DNA from 2 places in the Paenibacillus sp. W4I10 genome. Region 2 is predicted to be linked to the other one. Evidence: riboswitches for the same ligand, from Rfam matches in the RefSeq annotation. Region 2 holds a riboswitch; the other holds the start of a gene.

Region 1 (5,208 bases), 3.9 Mb from region 2:
ATTGTAGCTCTGTGTGCAGCTCTACTTCATGATCTCGGGCATGGGCCATTCTCTCACTCCATCGAGGAAGCTTTTGACATGAATCACGAAGAATGGACTTGTCGCATTATTACAGGTGATACCGAAGTAGGGGCGATCTTAAGACGGTATGCTCCTGATTTTCCTGAGAAAGTAGCGTCTGTCATTCAAAAAACGTATGAAAAGCCGATTGTGGTGAACTTGGTGACCAGTCCGCTTGATGCAGACCGAATGGACTATTTGCTCAGGGATGCCTATTTTACAGGTGTAAATTACGGCACGATTGACCTTGATCGTATCCTTCGGATGCTGCGTCCTTATCATGGGCGGATTGTAGTCAAGGAGTCAGGCATGCATGCTGTGGAGGATTACCTCATGTCTCGGTATCAGATGTATTGGCAGATTTACTTCCATCCGGTAACTCGTAGTTCTGAAATTATATTGCGGCAAATATTCAAGCGAGCAAAAACACTCATACAGCATGGTTTTAAATTTCGCTTCATGATTGATCCACTCCCTCAATTATTTGCAGGAGAATTATCCGTAGATGAATATTTGCAGTTGGATGAAGCCTTAATTCAGACGGCATTTACGCAGTGGCGCAAGGAGGACGATACTGTTCTAAGTGAGTTATGCGAACGTTTTATGGATCGCAAGTTATATAAGTATGTAGAGCTTGAACAGGTCGACTTGACAATGATGGAAGAGATTCGGGAAGCTTTTGTACAGGCTGGTCTCGATCCCGAATATGATCTTGAAATTGATTTTCCCTCGGATAATCCGTATGATGTGTTTCGTCCGGATGAATCTACAGATAAGCAGATTCTTCTTCTGGATCGACAGGACAATTTACGTGAGTTGTCAGAAGTATCTGACATTGTCCGTTCCATCAGTGGGCTTCACCGAGGGAAACATCATTTGTATTACCCGCAAAACAAGGTGGATGCGATTATTCACGAATTACCGTCACATATACGCCCCTATTTCTTGTAATCGTGTGGGTATAATCCGATGAAGAATTTCGATATCAAAACACTTTCTAAAAGAGCTATTTTTCATGATACAGTAATCTGCTTTAATGGGGCGTATATGTAGATCGACATAATTTTGTAAATGCAAGCAGGAAGAATGAGCACAATTAGCAATATATAGATCAGAATATCCGTATATCTTCTATATATTGTAGTTGTGAAGAAACAAACGTAATGATGTAATACACAGATACCCAAAATGTTTTATGTATGAGTCATTGAATTATTGAATTTTACAAATTTGATTTTGAAAAAGAAGATAGTCGTTATTTCGACATGAAGGGAGATACAGACATGATGCTGTTCGACACACATACACATCTGGATGCACCACAATTCGACGAGGACCGCGAGGACATGATTCAGCGTGCTGTGGATGCAGGAGTTGGTCGCATGATCAACATTGGTTTTAACCGGGAGACAATTCCAACCACAATGAAACTCGCTGAAACATATGACTTTATATATGCAGCTGTAGGGTGGCATCCCGTAGATGCGATCACAATGCAGGAGGGCGATTTGGAGTGGATTGCATCTTTATGCAAACATGAAAAAGTGGTTGCGATCGGTGAGATTGGATTGGATTATCATTGGGATACTTCACCAAAAGAAATACAGCATCGCGTATTACGACAACAAATTGCTTTGGCGCGTGAAGTAAACATGCCGATTGTCATCCATAATCGGGATGCACATGAGGATATCATAAGAATTTTGCGTGAAGAGAAAGCGGGTGAAGTTGGTGGTGTGATGCACTCGTTCTCGGGCAGCTGGGAAACAGCCAAAAGTTGTCTCGATATGGGCTTCCATCTCTCCTTCGGAGGACCGATCACATTCAAAAATGCAAAGCAGCCAAAAGAGGTGCTGGCGAAGGTTCCTATGGACCGGTTTTTCATTGAAACAGATGCTCCATATTTGACACCTCACCCTTATCGTGGAAAGCGAAATGAGACAGCGCATGTACGTCTGGTTGCAGAGGCTGCTGCGGAAATTAAAGGCATTTCGGTGGAGGAAATTGCTGCAATAACAACCAAAAATGCCATGGAACGATTTGGAATTCGTTAAAAAAACGAGCAAATGAGGTGAAAAAGGCAGGTAAGCGGAGGTAATTTGCCCTTTGATCCAAATAAATCAAGAATATTACAATATTTTAACCAAATATTCAGAAAAACGTACTTGATCAACGCTTTACAACATGCATCAAAACAGGATATCATCTTTTCAGTGAATTGTTGTGCGGAAAATTGGACAGATGTTCGGGGGATGAACAAAGGGACACTTTCCGATGAAACAACATTACTTTCATGAATCAGTCTCGCTGAGTCTCCGTTAACGGAGAGCGGGGGAACCAATAGGGCTTAAACATCGGTGTATTTGGCCGATGCGCAACGTTCGCTGACCCAAAAGCAGCGAAGGGAACTGCGAAGTCGTATTTGATTTCTTCTTTGGGTCTCGGGGTGAATTCAAGGGCGTCCGCCATGAGCGGGTGACCCAAGATAGGGCGGCTCTCTTTCGCCCGAACCCGACAGCTAACCTCGCAAGCGGAAAAAGAGAGGCAACCTCGTGCATGAATTTCCGATATTCAAAATCATTCGGAAGCCACGAAAGAGTTCCTCTTACACTCTTTCTTTGGCTTTTTTGTTTTTGAATAAAAGAAATATTGTCATCATACGGTAGGTATTCAGGAGGATGACATCATGTTGCGAAGATTGATTCATGGTGCAGAACCGGATTATGTTGGTCCAATCTGTGTTCTGTAGAAAATTTGGTATAGTCACGTCAAAGACATCATGCATTACTTTAGACGGCGAGGCTATGAAGGAGGACGGAGAAGTGGGCACATTCCAACCAGAAGAGACCCATGAGTCACGATCATCCAGTAAGTCTTTCGCGTTGCGGTGGAAGCATGAGAACATGCGTCAAATGGCATTGATCGCGATTTTCTCAATTGCGCTTACAATCATGATCTTGTTAGTCGTTTACGGTCAGGCCGGGAAACAAATTTCACTGGTTATTGATGGCAAAGCTCAGGTGGTAGAGACTCGTACAGGAATGCTTCAGGAAATGCTGGAGGAGCAGTCGATCACAGTCAGCCCTCACGATAAGGTATCCATGTCCATGAATGGGGCGATTACAGATGGAGACCGAATCGTTATTGAGCGGGCCGTTCCAGTTAACATTACGGCAGACGGAGACACCAAGACTCTGTATACAACCGATTCATCGGTAGAAGATGCAATTCAAAAATCAGGTATTCAAGTTGAAAGTAATGATAAAGTGTATCCGGCGCTTGGAACTTCGATCAAAGCGGATATGAAGATTCGTGTAGTGCGCGTAACAAAGCGTACAGTGGATGTAGAACATCCGATCGCTTACAAAGTAATTAAAACGGCTGACCCTAGCTTGTACAAAGGGGATAACCGTGTCGTTGTGAACGGCAAAGAAGGCAAACTTGTACAGCACATCGAAAAGGTATTTCAGGATGGAGAATTGGTCTCCAAAAAAATGGTCGGCAAATCTGTCGCGAATAATCGTGTAGATAAAGTGATTGCTGTCGGCACCAAAGCAAAACCGGTCGTGAAAGAACCAGAGATTCAGACCGTATCAGCTCAGACTTCAACAACCAAAAAGGCTACAACAACGAACTCGAAGAAAACATCTGCCTCGGGCAGCAAAGTAATTACCGTATCCGGGACTTCTTTTAAATACTCCAAAGTACTTAAAAATGTATCCATGACTGCCTACTCTTCCGAAGAGCCTGGCATTGGAACTAAAACAGCTTCCGGTACTCGTGTAACGGAAGGACGCACCATTGCGGTTGATCCCAAAGTCATTCCAATTGGCTGGTGGGTATATATCGAAGGTCTGGGATTCCGTCGTGCGGAAGATACAGGCGGTGCCATTAAAGGCAACAAAATTGATGTGTATTATGACAGTGTGAAGCATGCCCTGAATTTTGGACGTAAGAAAGGCAAGACGGTCTACGTGATCGGTCCGGTGAAGCCGGAAGCGAACTAAAATCGTTTTACTTTGAAATGGGAATGCTATAAAATAGTTGCATGAATGATTCATGCGGAATATGCGGCGGAGGAGTCTGAATTCAGTCTCCCCCGCCGTTTGGCAGAGAAGAGGATATTCCTCTTCTTTTTGCGTTAGAAAGGAAGAAATGGAACATGATAAAAGAAGTCATTGTGGTGGAAGGCCGTGACGATACGGTAGCCATCCGTCGGGCCGTTGAAGCCGATACAATAGAAACAGGTGGATCAGCCATCAACCAACGCATTCTGAAGCGGATTGCGCTTGCTCAGGAGAGACGGGGAGTCATTGTACTGACAGATCCGGATCATGCTGGCGAACGCATTCGTAAAATTATTGCGAATAAGGTCCCTGGCTGCAAACATGCCTTCATTCCGGAAGCCGATGCAACGCGCAAAGGAGACATTGGAGTGGAGAATGCCTCACCAGAGGCGATCCGTCATGCTCTGGCGCGTGTACATACTTCATACGAAGGTGCTCCGAGCCTGATCGATTGGGAGGACCTGATAGCGGCAGGACTTATTGTGCATCCGCAGGCTGCTGCACGTCGCATGGAGATGGGCAATCTGCTGGGCATCGGATATTGTAACGGTAAGCAGTTCCACAAACGTCTCAGTGTATTTCAGATTACACGGGAAGAGTTCTCTACAGCATTAGCGCAAATTGAACGTGAAGGGTTGTGAGCATATGAAGGACATGGAAGAGACGATAGAAATTGCAACGCCCAAGCGAACCAAAGAAATTATTCAAAGACACGGATTCTCATTTAAGAAAAGCCTGGGTCAGAACTTTCTGATCGATCAAAATATACTGAATAAAATCGTTAATGCGGCCGATTTGGACGAGTCCAAGGGCGCATTGGAGATCGGGCCGGGTATTGGAGCCCTTACAGAGCGGCTGGCTCGGGTAGCCGGTCCTGTCACAGCCGTAGAGATTGATCAGCGCTTGATCCCCATCCTGGGAGAAGTGATGCAGCCTTATTCGAATGTACGTGTTCATCATGGGGACGTGCTGAAGCTTGATCTGGCTGAGTTGTTTAATACGGATTTTGCATCCGTGGACAAAGTCAGTGTCGTGGCTAACCTGCCTTATTATGTAACGACTCCAATCATGATGAAACTGT
Region 2 (5,208 bases):
TTGCTGCATTGTAACGGGCTACCAGTGTTTCACGTTTGTTCTTCATTTGAGTCAACTGCTTACGCATCTCGTCGAGCTTGCCACGCAGGTTATCTGCAGAAGCCTTGTTTTGGTCATAGCTGGTTTTGTACTCAGCCATCTTCTCTTCAGCAGCCTTTTTCTCTTCCAGGGCACGACGAGCCAAATCTAGATTCTGAGCACGTGCCGCCGTATGCGCCTGCTCTTCACGTTTCTTCACAAGAGCTTCCTGCTCTTCGAACAATTGCTTGAATTTCTTCTCAATGGCAATCTGTTGAGCTACTGCTTTCTCCGCATCTTCCAGATCCTCTTGCATGTCACGGATATATTGGTCCGTCATCTTGATTGGATCTTCCGCCTTGTCAATAATGGCGTTGATGTTAGACATGGTTAAATCACGCAAACGTTTGAAAATGGACATTATGTTATTCCTCCTAGTCGATATTACATCGTATATAACCATACATACGTAACAATCTACAACTCGTTTCAATTTTAGCAAATAAAATCAAAACATTCGATGGCTCTTATGTCAGGAAGACCGCTTATCTTTGTTCAGATGATCCTCCATCAACCTCTCTGCAGTCTGCACGATTTCGTCGATCTGCATCCGCGTGATGGAATCAAAATGAATACCCATGATCACCGTAACGGTTACTTTCAGCTGCAGGGCAGCCTTTCGGGCAAGCCGCTCACACAGCTCTTGTTCCTTATGCCCCGGAATATGTACCGTCGTCCCGCTGACGCGCTCATGATCCACGTAGAACGTGGCTACGGCACCAATATGCGCCTTTCCTCCGGTAACGAGAAAAACCTTATCCTCTCCTGCTTCAATCACCTGTAAACGTATGGATTTCAAATCATATGTACTCATATCCTATCCACCTATCCTTTTCTATATGTTTTATATGGAGGAATTATGGCTGTCATAAGCTAAATCCGCAATGAAACTTCTCACACTACGCATATTTTATGAGACCCCCGGGCATACCAAGGAGAACGTCATTTTGGAAAAGGAGGCCGTTATTATGCGTGTACGCCTCATTATGCTGATGGTTATCGTTATTTTTCTCGGGGGATATCATGCTCCAGTTTCATCACGGGATGGTTCAAGCCCGCCAAGTGAATCAGTATCAGGTTCGGATTCTACGGAAGAAAAACAACTGACATTGGGACAGTTACGTCAAAAATATGCCGATACGTTCAAAACCAATGGTCCTTCAACCAAGAAGGTTGCACTGACTTTTGATGATGTACCTGATCCACGATTTACTCCCCAAGTGCTGGATGTATTGAAGAAATACAATGTCAGAGCTACATTCTTCATCGTGGGTAGTCGTGCTGAGAAACATCCGGATCTGGTGAAACGCATCGTTAAGGAAGGGCACATGGTTGGTAATCACAGCTACAATCATCCTGAATTCAGTAAGCTGTCGATGAATGCCTTTCGTAAACAAATTCTACATACCGGAGATATTATTCAACGTTTGGCGGGATATACGCCCAAGATGATTCGGCCGCCTTATGGAGACATTAATGAAGAACAGCTGAGATGGGCTGCCAAACAACACTATAGCATTGTGAACTGGAACGTAGACTCCCTGGACTGGAAAGGCCTTTCAAAGGAACAGGTGAAAGATAACATCCTGTCTGCCGTGAAGCCTGGCTCCATCGTTCTACAACATGCTGGAGGCGGTGTAGGATCAAATCTGAACGGTACGATTGAGGCTTTGCCTGAAATCATTGAGGAATTGCGTAATCGGGGATATGAACTGGTCACCTTGGACGAAATGCTGGGATTGCCAAAGGCCAAAGATTAGAATGACCGTGATAGCAAATAAATGAGAATATTAAAAGGGTGCTGTTCAATCGCGAATTAGCGACTGGCAGACACCCTGTTTGAATTCATTTTAAATTTTATTTTCTCTCTACTTCAGAATGTACAGCTCGATATCCTGAAAACCAAATGAGCTTACAGACTGTTTGCTACCCGGGATAAAGATATCAATCCGGTGACCCTTGATTGCACCGCCCACATCACGTGCTGTGGCTACAAAAGCTTTTTTTGGCAATCCTGGATGGCTGTGACCAGTTACCAGTACTTTGGTTCCGAGTGGAATTACACTTGGATCAACTGCAATCGTACCCAGTTCAAGGTCATTTCCGAAATAATCGACTGCACCCCAGCCTCCATTTTCAGACGGATCTGCAGAGTATGCCGTTGCTTTTACGTTCACAGCTTTGCTGTAATCGAATGTTTTACCCCAGGCCTGAACCACTTTGTTATCTGCATTAACGTCCAAGCTCGCTGTGGTAACTGTTTTGGCTTGGGTCTTGCTCTCCGTCGCCGCGGCAGCTACATTGTTTGCCTTACCGGGAATCGTAATTTTCAAACCACCATAAATGTTGTAAGGTGAAATGTCGTTGTTTGCTTTAACCAACGTGTTCATTGCTACTCCATATTGTTTTGATAAGGTGTAGAAGGTATCCCCTTCTTTGGCCACATGAACTGAATCGGCGTGAGCCGGAACGGCTTGAATGAGCATTGCTGTTGTCAATAATGCTACTGCTGTTTTGGCTATACGTTTCTTGTTAATCATGGTCTTCCTCCCTCATTATGCCTGCGAAGTTAGTTGTCGGATTCGGATGAGGAGCCCACCCTATAGGTTCTTCATTACATTTGAAACGTTATGTACCCCTAATTCACCCCAAGCAGTGTGCTGTAGTTCTTCCCCCTGCACAATCTGCATCGTTACATCCCCCGCACTCCCTGTCCGGTAGTTTCGGCAGAGTTCAATATATCACAATTTTGTAACCTGAACTTGTAGTAATTCTTGCCAAATGGTTTTTAGCATGTCATCAACTGTAAGAATACTGGATAATTCAGAAAATTTGGGCGAACCGACTTCTTTATATTTGGTAACAGAAAAGTTACATTTCGAATCTTTAAGTGATTAATGCGCATAAAAAATAGCGTTACCGACTCGAAGTCAGTAACGCTATTTGAATTACTTCATTTAGAGTACTTTGGCAAGAAAATCACGTGTACGTGAATTTTTCGGTGCTCCAAACACCTCATCTGGTGTTCCCTCTTCTACAATAACCCCGCCATCCATGAACAGGATCCGGTCTCCCACTTCACGTGCAAAACCCATCTCATGCGTTACGATGACCATGGTCATCCCGCCTTCTGCAAGACGTTTCATGACATCCAGCACTTCACCGACCATCTCGGGGTCCAGTGCCGAAGTAGGCTCGTCAAACAGCATCACATGCGGCTGCATGGCCAATGCTCTTGCAATGGCGATCCGCTGCTTCTGTCCACCGGACAGCTGATTCGGGAATGTATCTTTTTTATCGTACAAGCCCACGGTGTTAAGCAGATCAGCGGCAATTTTCTCCGCTTCCTGAGTGGATTGTTTCTTCACTTTAATCGGAGCAATCGTGATGTTTTGCTCTACCGTTTTGTGTGGGAACAGGTTGAAGTGCTGAAACACCATGCCCATTTTCTCACGAGTTGCGTTAATATTGTGTTTGGGGTCCGTGATTGACACGCCTTCAAAATCAATCTCTCCCGAGGTAGGCTTTTCCAGCAGGTTCAAACAACGCAAGAATGTACTTTTACCTGAACCGGAAGGGCCGATGACCACAACAACCTCACCTTTGCCAATCGTCACGTTAATGCCCTTAAGCACATCGTTATTACCATAAGATTTGTGTAATTGTCTAACGTCTATCACTTGCACTCAACTTCCTTTCCAGTCGTCCCAGCAGCTTGGACAAAATGAACGTCATTACAAAGTAGATGGCTGCTGCAATCAAAAATGGACTCAATCCTTGGTACGTAATGTTTTTGACTACACTTGCCTGATACATAATATCCACCATACCGATAACGGAGATAATGGAGGATTCTTTAATGATAGTTATGAATTCATTACCGATCGCTGGTAATACAGCTTTGAAGGCTTGTGGCAATATGATATAACGCATCGCGGCGCCTCTGCCCATACCTAATGAACGCGCTGCCTCCAACTGACCACGATCCACACCTTGGATACCCGCACGGAAAATCTCCGCCAGATAGGCACCACTATTGATTGAAAGTGTAATGATACCTGCCTGAAGTGCAGTGAAGTTAATGCCAAAGCTCAGGGAAAAACCATAGTAAATAATCATCAATTGTACCAGCATCGGTGTGCCACGGATCACTTCAACGTAAGCAGTACCGATCCAGCGCAAGATTGCAGCGTCATGCAAACGGAACAAACAGATGATCAATCCAATAATTACCCCGAAGATAACCCCAAGTGCAGACAACAGAAGTGTGTATCCTACACCTGTAGCATAGAAACTTTTATATTCCCAGAATACTTGGAAAATATTTTGTGATTTGTTCGCTTTATCCGCCATCAAGAGGCTGGCGTCCGTCACCATCTGATTGATTTTATCTTCACTTTTCAATCGCTCCAGTGTTCCATTTACTGCAGCTAGCAGCTCGGTATTACCTTTGCGAATCCCGATTGCCGCTTCTGCTTGCTCTTCGTCCGGAACAGCAGCAGCAAGTCCAATGATATCGTCCAGATAACCTGCAGCAACGGTATCTTCAACGATTGCCGCGTCAATGCGTTTTGTTTGCAGTTGAAGCACGATATCCGAGATTTTATCAAGCGCAGTAAGCTTCGCTCCTGGAATACTCTGTCCGATCGTTTCCTGAATGGAGCCTTTCTGAACGCCAATTTTCGCATTTTCAAGTTCTGCCATGGTTGGATATTTGTCTTTATCCACATTGCGAACCATAATCACTTGTTTTGATTTATAATAGGTGTCGGAAAAATCGATACTTTTCTTCCGCTCATCCGTCGGCGTCATACCTGAAATTACCAGATCAACACGCCCGCTCTGCAATGAAGGCAGAAGACCGTCGAAGCCCATATCCTCAATCACAAGCTCAGCGCCAAGATCTTTGGCAATCTCTTTGGCGATCTCAATATCAAAACCGACGATTTCATCTTTGCCATTAATCACTTTATGGAATTCATAGGGTGCAAAATCGGCACTTGTACCGAGCACCAGCTTTTTACTGCTTGAATTATCTGTAGTTCCACTTGCAAATGCCACAGGAACGGCAGTTGTCAGCAGAACGACAAAGGTCAACAGCATTATGGTGTAACGACTTATTAATTTCAA

Evidence for each region. A riboswitch is a leader RNA that binds a small molecule or an ion and turns the genes downstream of it on or off. The one in region 2 is predicted to bind cyclic di-AMP.
Region 1: another riboswitch for cyclic di-AMP. It lies ahead of QF049_RS23270 (resuscitation-promoting factor); the one in region 2 lies ahead of QF049_RS05585 (3D domain-containing protein).

What each region holds. Positions count from the first base shown of each region.
Region 1 is NZ_JAUSXX010000001.1:5,152,281-5,157,488, reverse strand. Features, by position in the region: gene QF049_RS23280 (HD domain-containing protein) at 1-1,011, shown strand, start outside; gene QF049_RS23275 (TatD family hydrolase) at 1,344-2,114, shown strand; cyclic di-AMP (ydaO/yuaA leader) riboswitch at 2,356-2,609, shown strand; gene QF049_RS23270 (resuscitation-promoting factor) at 2,883-4,067, shown strand; gene rnmV (ribonuclease M5) at 4,223-4,768, shown strand; gene rsmA (16S rRNA (adenine(1518)-N(6)/adenine(1519)-N(6))-dimethyltransferase RsmA) at 4,773-5,208, shown strand, end outside.
Region 2 is NZ_JAUSXX010000001.1:1,210,141-1,215,348, reverse strand. Features, by position in the region: gene QF049_RS05600 (PspA/IM30 family protein) at 1-439, opposite strand, end outside; gene lpdD (prenylated flavin chaperone LpdD) at 551-892, opposite strand; gene QF049_RS05590 (polysaccharide deacetylase family protein) at 1,047-1,838, shown strand; gene QF049_RS05585 (3D domain-containing protein) at 1,947-2,618, opposite strand; cyclic di-AMP (ydaO/yuaA leader) riboswitch at 2,621-2,817, opposite strand; gene QF049_RS05580 (amino acid ABC transporter ATP-binding protein) at 3,036-3,758, opposite strand; gene QF049_RS05575 (ABC transporter substrate-binding protein/permease) at 3,745-5,208, opposite strand.